2 regions of the Micromonospora sp. NPDC049366 genome follow, and region 2 is predicted to be linked to the other one. Evidence: riboswitches for the same ligand, from Rfam matches in the RefSeq annotation. Region 2 holds a riboswitch; the other holds the start of a gene.
The links. A riboswitch is a leader RNA that binds a small molecule or an ion and turns the genes downstream of it on or off. The one in region 2 is predicted to bind ZMP and ZTP.
Positions count from the first base shown of each region.

Region 1 (5,212 bases), on a different contig from region 2:
ACGTCGGGCAGTGGTGACGTGCGCTGCGGTCTGCTCGCCGGGCTGCTCTCCCGTGGGGCGCAGCCGGCGCAGGCGGCCTGCTGGGCGGCGTTCGCGCACGCGGTGAGCGGCCAGCGGCTGGTCCCCCAGTACGGCCGGATCGGGTTCCTGGCCCGCGAGCTGCTCGACGAGATTCCGCACACCATCGCCACGGTCTGACACTCGTCGGCCGGGCAGGGCAGCTGGGTGTAACGCGGCATCGACCGACCGCGCTGTTCCGGGCGGAGGCGGCGCCCCGTCCGCCTCCCGCCGGGAGCACCCTCGGGGTGCGCACGCCCGGCGGGGAACAGCCCTGGGAGTCTGTGTGAAGGTGATCCGTCGCAAGACACTCGCCGCGGCGTCAGCGCTGACGCTCGGCATCGGCCTCGCCGTGACCGGCGGGCTGGCGCCGGCGGCCTCGGCCGCCGGTCCGGAGACCACGTTCCTCGTCCTCGCCCCGCAGGGCGGGAAGACGGACCGGGCGGCGGCCCGGGTGGCCGCCGCCGACGGCACGGTGGTCGCCCGCTACGACCAGATCGGCGTCCTCGTGGTCCGCTCGACCAATCCGGCGTTCGCCACGGCGGTCGCCGGTGCCGGGGTCGACTCGGTCGCCGCCACCACCGGCCTGGGCAGCGCCCTGGACGAGGGTGAGACCATCGAGGTCGCGGCCGCCGACGCCGTGACCGCCACGGCCGACCCGACGGGTGAGCCGCTGTTCGCCCAGCAGTGGGACATGTCGATGATCGGCGTCCCCCAGGCGCACGCCGTCAACGCAGGCAGCCCCGACGTGCTGGTGGGCGTGCTGGACAGCGGCATCTCCAGCAGCCACCCCGACCTGGCCGGCCAGATCGCCAAGGACAAGAGCACGTCCTGCGTCGGCGGTGTCGTCGACACCACCGAGGCGGCCTGGAACCCCACCACCTCGGACCACGGCACGCACGTCGCCGGCACCATCGCCGCCGCCGTCAACGGCGTCGGCGTCACCGGCGTCGCCCCCGGCGTGAAGGTCGCCGCCGTGAAGGTCGTCAACGACGAGGGCTACATCTTCCCGGAGGCTGCGGTCTGCGGGTTCGTCTGGGCCGCCGAGCACGGGATGCAGCTGACCAACAACAGCTACTACATCGACCCGTGGGAGTTCAACTGCCGCAACGACGCACGCCAGCGTCCGGTGTGGCAGGCCGTGCAGCGGGCCATCCGCTACTCGGCGAGCAAGGGCGTGCTGAACGTGGCCTCCGCCGGCAACTCCAACGTCGACCTCCAGCACAAGAGCGTCGACGCCGGCAGCCCCAACAACGGCACCCCGGAGGTGCGCGAGGTCAACAGCGCCTGCCTCGACCTCCCGGCCGAGGCGCCGGGCGTGCTGACCGTCTCGGCGGTGGGCCCGACCGGGGAGAAGAGCTACTACTCCTCGTACGGGCAGGGTGTGGTCGAGGTGACGGCCCCGGGCGGCGACAGCCGGTTCCGCACCCGGGGGGTCAGCGGGACCACCACCGACCAGATCCTGTCGACGACCTTCAACACCACCACCCGCACCAACGGGTGGGGCTACAAGCAGGGCACCTCGATGTCCGGCCCGCACGCCACCGGCGTCGCGGCCCTGGCGCTCTCCGCCCACCCGGGCATGAACCCCGGCCAACTGGCCGCGTTCCTGCAGAGCACCGCGGTGGCGAAGGCCTGCCCCGAGGGCGTCTACAACCCGGCGCCGCTGCACCCCGACGGACCGCACGCCTACGACGCCACCTGTGCCGGTGGCGCCCGTAACGGGTTCTACGGCGCGGGCATGGTGAGCGCCTACAACGTGGTGAAGTAGCACCCGGCACGACCCCCGGAGGGGCCCGGCGCGTCGGCGCCGGGCCCCTCCTCTTTCGAGGGACAGCTGTTTCCCCTGTTCACCGCCGGGGTAGGGAGACGATCACCCCGAGCCACAACCGAGGAGGTCAGCCCGTGTCGACCGATGCCATCGTCCTGCTGAAAGAGGACCACAAGGAGATGCGCCGCCTGTTCAAGGCCTTCCAGGAGGCCGAGGAGGGGCCGGCGAGCCGGCGGCAGAAGCTGGTGGGCGAGATCGTGGAGGCCCTCACGGTGCACACCTACCTGGAGAACGAGGTGATGTACCCGGAGGTCCGCCGGCTCCTGCCGGACCTGGAGGACGACATCCTCGAGTCGTACGAGGAGCACCACGTGGCGGACGTGCTCTGCGCGGAGCTGTTCGCGATGGACGCCGAGGACGAGCACTTCAACGCCAAGACGACGGTGCTGATCGAGAACGTGCTGCACCACGTCGAGGAGGAGGAGCAGGAGTGGTTCCCGAAGGTGCGGGACGCGCTCGGCCGCAAGCAGCTCCAGGAGATCGGTGAGCGGATGATCGCGCTGCGTGCGGAGGCCCCGCGCAAGCCGACCGACGCGAAGGCCGTCCAGAAGGCCCTGGACGCGGTGACCGCCTGACCGCGCCACCCAACCGCGAGGGGCCCGGCGTATCGCCGGGCCCCTCGCGGTTGTCGGGCCCTCGGTGGGCGTCGGGGTGGGCCCGCCGACCCCGTCCCGGCCCGGCGGTCGAGGTCGACCCGGGTGCCGGGGTCCGCTACCGGTAGGATCGTCAGCGGGCCGTGACTGGCGCGTGGGGATGGAGAACCATCGGGGAGCGGCCCCGTCATGAGGACGTCTGCCGAGCGCCTGGGCCTTCCGTACGTCAGTAGGAGGTCTCGCATGTCGTCGCCGAACGCCGAATCCACCGCCTTCCGCAGCGCGCTCGAAGTGATCCGCGCCGTCGAGCCCCGGGTGGCCGACGCCATCGGTGCGGAGCTCGCCGACCAGCGCGAGTCGCTCAAGCTGATCGCCAGCGAGAACTACGCCTCCCCCGCCACGCTGCTGGCGATGGGCAACTGGTTCAGTGACAAGTACGCCGAGGGCACCGTCGGTCGGCGCTTCTACGCCGGCTGCCAGAACGTGGACACCGTCGAGGCGCTCGCCGCCGAGCACGCCCGTGAGCTGTTCGGCGCCCCGCACGCGTACGTGCAGCCGCACTCCGGCATCGACGCCAACCTGGTGGCGTTCTGGGCGATCCTGGCCGACCGGGTGGAGGCCCCGGCGCTGAAGAAGGCGCAGGCCCGCCAGGTCAACGACCTCACCGAGGCGGACTGGTTCGCGTTGCGCCGGGAGCTGGGCAACCAGCGGATGCTCGGCATGTCGCTGGACGCCGGCGGCCACCTCACCCACGGCTTCCGTCCGAACATCTCCGGCAAGATGTTCGACCAGCGCAGCTATGGCACCGACCCGGCCACCGGGCTGATCGACTACGACAAGGTCGCCGAGGCGGCGCGGGAGTTCAAGCCGCTGATCCTGGTGGCCGGCTACTCCGCGTACCCGCGGAAGGTCAACTTCCGGATCATGCGGGAGATCGCCGACTCGGTCGGCGCCACCTTCATGGTGGACATGGCGCACTTCGCCGGGCTGGTCGCCGGCAAGGTGTTCACCGGCGACTTCGACCCGGTGCCGCACGCGCACATCGTCACCACGACCACCCACAAGTCGCTGCGGGGTCCGCGTGGCGGCATGGTGCTCTGCCAGCCGGAGTTGGCCGAGCAGGTCGACCGGGGCTGCCCGATGGTGCTCGGCGGCCCGCTGCCGCACGTGATGGCCGCGAAGGCGGTGGCGCTGGCCGAGGCGCGCCGCCCGGACTTCGCCGACTATGCCCAGCGGATCGTCGCCAACGCGCAGGCGCTGGCCGAGGGGCTGCTGCGCCGGGGCGCCACCCTGGTCACCGGCGGCACCGACAACCACCTGGCGATCATCGACGTCACGTCGTACGGGCTGACCGGCCGGCAGGCCGAGCAGGCGCTGCTGGACTCGGGCATCGTCACCAACCGCAACTCGGTGCCGCAGGACCCGAACGGCGCGTGGTACACCTCCGGCATCCGCATCGGCACCCCCGCGCTCACCACGCGTGGGCTGGGCACCGCCGAGATGGACCAGACCGCCGAGCTGATCCACACCGTGCTGAGCCAGACCAGCGCCGGCGCCAACGCCGACGGCACTCCGTCGAAGGCCAAGTACGTGCTCGACCCGGCCGTCGCCGACAAGGTGGCCCGCCAGGCGGCCGAGCTGCTGACCGGCTTCCCGCTCTACCCGATGGTCGACCTGACCTGACCCCGCACAACCCTGTTGATCAAGAGGTTCGCGTCAGATTCCGGCCGTGCCGTGACGCGAACCTCTTGATCACCGGTTTCCGGCGGGCCCGGCGAGGGCCGGGGGCCGGAGCGGGGGGTCAGGGGCGGGTCAGGGGACGCTTGAGGTGGTAGCGGTGCACCTCGGTGCTGCCCTGCACGTTGTTCACGTCCTCCGCCGCCGAGACCAGCTCCCACCCGTCGCGGCCGACCCGGTTGAGGTGGGCGACGGCGGTGTCCCCGTACGCCGTGATGTCGGTGCGGGACCCGTCGGGCCCGTACCAGACGAACGAGACGTGGAAATTGCGGCCCTGTCCCTGATAGCGGCGGACGAGCAAGGCGTACTCCCAGGCAACCATGGGGCCCATTATGACCGTCCATCCAGGACACCGAAACGGCGGCGGTCGCGCTTTGCCACGCGGTGAACGCGATGTGTCAACCTCATGAGACCGCTCGGCGTCAGCCCACCGGGACGGTACGCAGCTCCCGGGCGGCGGCCGGGTCGGCGCAGCCGGCCAGGGCCAGCGCGTCACGCAGCTCACCGGCGAGCAGACCCAGCGCGGTCTCGGCGCCGGGCCGGCCGCCCACGGCGAGAGCCCAGAGCAGCGGTCGACCCACCAGCACGCCGGTGGCGCCGAGCGCCAACGCCCGCAGCACGTCGGTGCCGCTGCGGACCCCGCTGTCCAGGAACACCTCACACCGGTCACCGACGGCCTCCACCACCTCCGGCAGCATGGTGACGCTGGCCGGCGCCCCGTCGAGCTGCCGGCCGCCGTGGTTGGAGACCACCACCGCGTCCGCGCCGGCCCGCACCGCGTCCCGCGCGTCCCGGGGGTCGAGCACACCCTTCACCACCAGGGGCAGGTCGATCTGCTCGCGCAGCCAGGCCAGGTCGGCCCAGCGCAGCGCCGGGGCGAAGTCCGCCCCGGATCGGGCCGGGACCGGGGACACGCCGGGGCTGCCGCCGTGGGCCAGGTCGTGCCGGCCGTTGGGCAGGTTCGCGGCGGTCACCCCGGGCGGCAGCCGGAACG
Region 1 is NZ_JBITMV010000017.1:88,548-93,759, forward strand. Features, by position in the region: gene ACIBTV_RS23590 (NAD(P)H-hydrate dehydratase) at 1-198, shown strand, start outside; gene ACIBTV_RS23595 (S8 family peptidase) at 344-1,828, shown strand; gene ACIBTV_RS23600 (hemerythrin domain-containing protein) at 1,963-2,463, shown strand; ZMP/ZTP riboswitch at 2,615-2,704, shown strand; gene ACIBTV_RS23605 (glycine hydroxymethyltransferase) at 2,725-4,164, shown strand; gene ACIBTV_RS23610 (hypothetical protein) at 4,283-4,549, opposite strand; gene ACIBTV_RS23615 (alpha-hydroxy acid oxidase) at 4,641-5,212, opposite strand, start outside.
Region 1: it holds a riboswitch for ZMP and ZTP, as region 2 does, so the genes downstream of both, ACIBTV_RS23605 (glycine hydroxymethyltransferase) here and ACIBTV_RS03400 (bifunctional 5,10-methylenetetrahydrofolate dehydrogenase/5,10-methenyltetrahydrofolate cyclohydrolase) in region 2, are expected to answer to the same signal.

Region 2 (5,212 bases):
CACCGGCACCGGGTTCATCGGCCTCACCGACCGGCGCGTCATCATCCAGGACCGCTCGTTCATCGGGAAGCGGTTCGCCATCACCAGCATCCCGTACTCGAAGATCACCAGCGTGAGCGTGGTCAGCAACAAGTCGTGGGGTGGTTCGTTCTTCTCCACCGGCGCCATCGCCATCCACGTCGGCACCCACACGTACGAGGTGGAGTTCCGTGGCGCGCAGAAGAGCCACCACGTCCACAATGTGATCCTCCACTACATCTCCTGAGGGTCACGGAGGGTCGGTGCGGCACGGCGAGTTCGAGGACCCGCGACTGGTGACGGTCTACGACGCCGAGTGCCCGTGGGGCCGCGACGACGACTTCTTCCTGGCCGTCGTCGGCGAGACACCCGGCGCCCGGGTGCTCGACCTCGGCTGCGGGACCGGCCGGTTGACCCTCGCGCTGGCGGCGGCCGGCCACACCGTCACCGGCGTCGACCCGGCTCGCGCCTCCCTCGACGCGGCCCGCGCCAAGCCGGGCGCCGACCGGGTCACCTGGGTCGAGGGCACCTCGGCCGTCCTGCCGGACGGGGCGTACGACATCGCCGTGCTGACCAGCCACGTCGCACAGTTCCTGGGCGCGGACGCCGAGTGGGCGGCGACCCTCGCCGACGTACGCCGGGCGCTGGTGCCCGGTGGCCGGCTGGTCTTCGACACGCGTGACCCGGCCGACCGGCGGTGGGAGCGGTGGAACCCGGTCGACTCCGCGCGCCGGGTCGCCCTGCCGGACGGACGCGAGGTGCGAGCGTGGACCGAGGTGACGAGCGTGGTCGTCGGCGCGGTCAGCCTCGTCCACCACTACCGGTTCCCCGGTGGCGACGAGCTGCTCAGCTCGGCGACCCTGCGCTTCCGCACGGAGGCGGAACTGCGTGACTCGCTCGGAGGGGCCGGCTTCGCCGTCGAGCACGTCTTCGGCGGATGGGGTCGTGAACCGGTCGGCGCGGGCGACGGCGAGCTCGTGGTGGTGGCACGGGCGGCGTGATGGCCGCGGTTCCTCACGGTGTCCTTGACGCGAGACTCGGAAAGTCTAGACTTACCGTTCGTGGCCACTTACCAAGGGCGGATGCTCGAAGCCCTCGGCGACCCCACCCGGCGCACCATCTTCGAGTCGCTGGCCACGGGGCCGCGTTCGGTAGCGGAGATCGCCAACGGTCTTCCGGTGAGCCGGCCCGCCGTCTCCCAGCACCTCAAGGTGCTCCGGGACGCCGGGCTCGTCTCGTCGACGGCGGTGGGCACCCGCCGCCTCTACGCCGTCGACCCGCGGGGCCTGGCGGCGATCCGCGGCTACTTCGACCAGTTCTGGAGCAGGGCGCTGGCGGCCTTCGCGGAGGCCGTCGAGAACCCATCGGAGGAGGAGACGTGACAGCCAACACCGATCACAAGACCGTCGTCCGCGACAGCATCGACGTCGCGGCGACGCCGGAGCACGCGTTCGAGGTGTTCACCAGGGGCATCGACCGCTGGTGGCCCCGTTCCCACCGGGTCCAGCCGGGCGAGCTGCGGCAGGTCGGCGTCGACCCGCACGTCGGCGGCCGGATGTGGGAGGAGAACGACGCCGGCGAGACCTGCGCCTGGGGGCGCGTCCTCACCTGGGACCCGCCCCACACCTTCGCCTTCTCGTGGCTCGTCGGGCCGGACTGGAAGCCACCCGCTCCGGACGCGGCCGGCAGCCGGGTGACCGTCACCTTCACCCCGACCGACACCGGCACCCGTGTCGACCTGGTGCACGACCGGCTCGACGCACACGGGCCGGGCTGGGAGGGAGTACGCGACGCGGTCGGCGGGGACGGCGGCTGGCCGGGCATCCTCCGCCGGTTCGCCGGGGTGCTCTGACCGTCCGGAGCCGGCCGGCGGGACGCCCTCCGGCCGACTCGGCCGGTGCGCCGCCCCGCCGACCGGCTCGGGCTGCTCGGAGGCGGGCCGCGCCTACGACGCCTCGTGCCGCTCGGCGGCGTCGACCGTCTGCGCGAGCAGCACGGCGATCGTCATCGGCCCCACCCCGCCCGGCACCGGGGTGATCAGGCTCGCCCGGGCGGCAGCGGCGTCGAACTCGACGTCGCCCACGTTGCCCGGGTTGTAACCGGCGTCGACCACCACGGCCCCCGGCCGGATCCACTCGCCCCGGATCAGCTCGGGCACGCCGACCGCCGCCACCACGATGTCCGCCTCAGCCACGTGCGCGGCCAGGTCGACCGTGCGGGAGTGGCAGTAGGTGACCGTCGCGTCGCGGGCCAGCAGCAGCATCCCCACCGGCTTCCCCAGGATGGCGCTGCGGCCCACCACCACGGCCCGACGGCCCCGCAACGGCACGTCGTACGCGTCGAGCAGCCGGATGATCCCCGCCGGCGTGCAGGACGCGAACCCGCGGCTGCCGAACGCCATCGCGGCGAACGACGCGCCGGTCACCCCGTCCACGTCCTTGCCGGGGGCGATCGCCTCGAACGCGGCCCGCTCGTCGACCTGCGCCGGGGTCGGGTGCTGCAACAGGATGCCGTCCACCGACGGGTCGGTCGACAGGTCGTGGAGCACCTTCACCAACTGCTCGGTGCTGGTCGACGCCGGCAGGTCCACGCGGCGCGACTCGATCCCGACCTGGGCGGACCGGTTGACCTTCATCCGCACGTACGTGTGCGAAGCGGGATCGTCGCCCACCAGCACGGTCGCCAGACACGGACGGCGCCCGTGCCGCTCCTGGAACCGGGCGACCCGCTCGGCGGTCTCGTCCAGCAGCCGCCGGGAGACGGCCTGCCCATCCAGCAACGTCGCGGTCATACTCTGCTCCTCACCTCGTGGTGAGGAGCACCCAGGCGGACGATGCTCCCGCTGACAGCGCTCCCCGGTGGTTACCCACCCTCGCCAGTCGCGCAGTCGCAGGCTACCCCACCCCGCGAGATCGACGACCGGGGTCGATCCGGCACCGGCATCCACCCCGGCGAGCACCTGGACATCGCCCCGGTGGTGTCGGAGGAGGAGGTGAGGGCCTTCCAGGCGTACGTCTCGTCGGGCGACCTGCGTCAGGGCCGGTAGCCGGTCCTGTCGGCGTCGGTGATCTCGCGCAGGACCCGGGCCGGCGATCCGACGGCGACGACACCGGACGGGATCGACCGGGTGACCACGCTCCCCGAGCCGACGACCGTGTTGTCGCCGATGGTCACGCCCTGGTTGATGGTGACGTCGCCGCCGATCCAGACGTGGTCGCCGATCGTGGCCGGCTTCGCGTAACAGGCGCCGGCCGCCCGTTCCGCGGGATCGAGGGAGTGGTTCGAGGTGTAGATGCCGACGCGCGGGCCGAAGAGGACGTGGTCACCGATGGTGACGCCACCGCCGTCCAGGATCACGCAGTCGAAGTTGGCGTAGAAGTGGTCGCCGAGGCTGATGTTGAAGCCGAACTCGCAGCGGAACGTGGGCTCGAAATGGCACCCGCGCCCCACCGCGTGCAGCAGGCGCCGCAGGATCGCCTCGCGCTGCTCCTGCGGCTGCCCGAAACTGCTGTTGTACTCGGTGGTCAGCAGCACGGCCCGCTGCCGCGCCTGGGTCAGCTCCTCGGTGAGGTCGTTGTACATCCCGCCCGAGAGGATGTGCTGCCGCTGCGCCTCAAGCGTCACCGCACGATCGTGCCATCAGCCGCGGGTCCCGCGGGTGTGGTCCCGTCGCTGCCCCGCGAGCCATTCGTCGAAGGTGGTCGGCGTGATGCGGGCCCCCTCGCCGGGCAGCATCACGTCGCCGGCCATCGTCGAGTCGAAGATGCCCGACCACGTCGGCATCAGCTTCACCGTGTGGCCGCGCGCCTCGTTGGTGCGGCGGGCCATGTCGACGAGGTCCTGCGGCTCCGGGCCGGCGACGTCGGCGTAGCGGCCTCGGGGCTCGCCCGCGGCGATCTCGGCGAGGACCTCGGCGATGTCCTCGGGCGCGATCGGCTGCACGAGCAGCGGGGCGATCGTCGCGACGCCGTCGCGCTCGGTCCAACCGGCGACCATCGCGGCGAAGTCGTGGAACTGGGTGGCCGGGACGATCGTCCACGGCAGTGGGCCGGCGGTCACGAGACGCTCCTGCTCACGCTTGCCGGCGTAGTGTGCGGTGCCCTCGACGCGATCGATTCCGACGATCGACAGCAGGACGTGGTGTCGGACGCCGGCGCGCTCCCCGGCGGCGAGCAGGTTCCGGGTGGCGGTGCCGAAGTACGCCACCGTCTCCGCGTCGCCGCCGGCCGGCGCGTTGGTCGCGTCGATCACCACGTTGACGCCGGTGAGGGCGTCGTCGAGCCCGTCACCGGTCGACAGGTCGACGCCGAGCGAACGGCTGATGCGTACGACCTCATGTCCGTCCCGCTCGAGGGCGGCGACGGTGAGGGCTCCGATGTTGCCGGTCGCCCCGGCGACTGCGATGCGCATGACGATCTTTCCTCTCGCTGGCTACCGGCTGACGGTATCTCGGACTTAACTCATCCGCAATATCTGCGATAGGATGGCGCCGTGAAGCTGCCCGTGAGCACCGAATGGCTGTTGCACTGCGCCGCGACGCTGGCCCAGCTCGACCCCGGAGCCACCGCCTCGGCGGCGCAGCTCGCGCAGTACTACGACCTCCCGGCCGCCTACCTGGCCAAACAGTTGCAGGGGCTGGTCAAGGCAGGTGTGCTGACCGCGACGACAGGTCCGCGCGGCGGCTTCCGGCTCGCGCAACCGGCATCCGAGATCACCCTGCTGCGGATCGTGGAGGCCGTCGACGGCACCTCCCCGCCCTACGAGTGCCGGGAGATCCGCCAACAGGGCGTGGGAGCACTCTCTCCGGAGGAGTGCCGGACCATCTGCCCCCTCGCCCAGAAGATGGCCGAGGCGCACGACGCGTGGCGGCGCAGCCTCGCCGACGTGTCGCTCGCCGACATCATCGCCACGCTGCCCCCGACGGCACCGGCCCGCACCCGATCCCGCCTCGCGTCGACGACAGGAGCCGCGCCGGCGCGCCGAACGCCGTGATCAGATGCGCCCAAGCCGCCGCCCGCCCGGATCGGTGACCGTCGGGCCCGTTCGGCGTAGGCACGCCGCGAATCCGTCAGGCTGAGCATCGAGTCAGAACAACATGCGCGACACTCCCGCATTCACCGACATCGCGGGCGTGGGTGATACTTCCTTGCTCGCTGATCGAGGGCGACAAGGAGCAGCCGCATGCAGCCGCAGT
Region 2 is NZ_JBITMV010000001.1:710,354-715,565, reverse strand. Features, by position in the region: gene ACIBTV_RS03420 (PH domain-containing protein) at 1-265, shown strand, start outside; gene ACIBTV_RS03415 (class I SAM-dependent methyltransferase) at 282-1,019, shown strand; gene ACIBTV_RS03410 (ArsR/SmtB family transcription factor) at 1,080-1,400, shown strand; gene ACIBTV_RS03405 (SRPBCC family protein) at 1,397-1,870, shown strand; gene ACIBTV_RS03400 (bifunctional 5,10-methylenetetrahydrofolate dehydrogenase/5,10-methenyltetrahydrofolate cyclohydrolase) at 1,964-2,809, opposite strand; ZMP/ZTP riboswitch at 2,832-2,911, opposite strand; gene ACIBTV_RS03395 (sugar O-acetyltransferase) at 3,052-3,642, opposite strand; gene ACIBTV_RS03390 (SDR family oxidoreductase) at 3,658-4,428, opposite strand; gene ACIBTV_RS03385 (Rrf2 family transcriptional regulator) at 4,510-5,010, shown strand; gene ACIBTV_RS03380 (tetratricopeptide repeat protein) at 5,200-5,212, shown strand, end outside.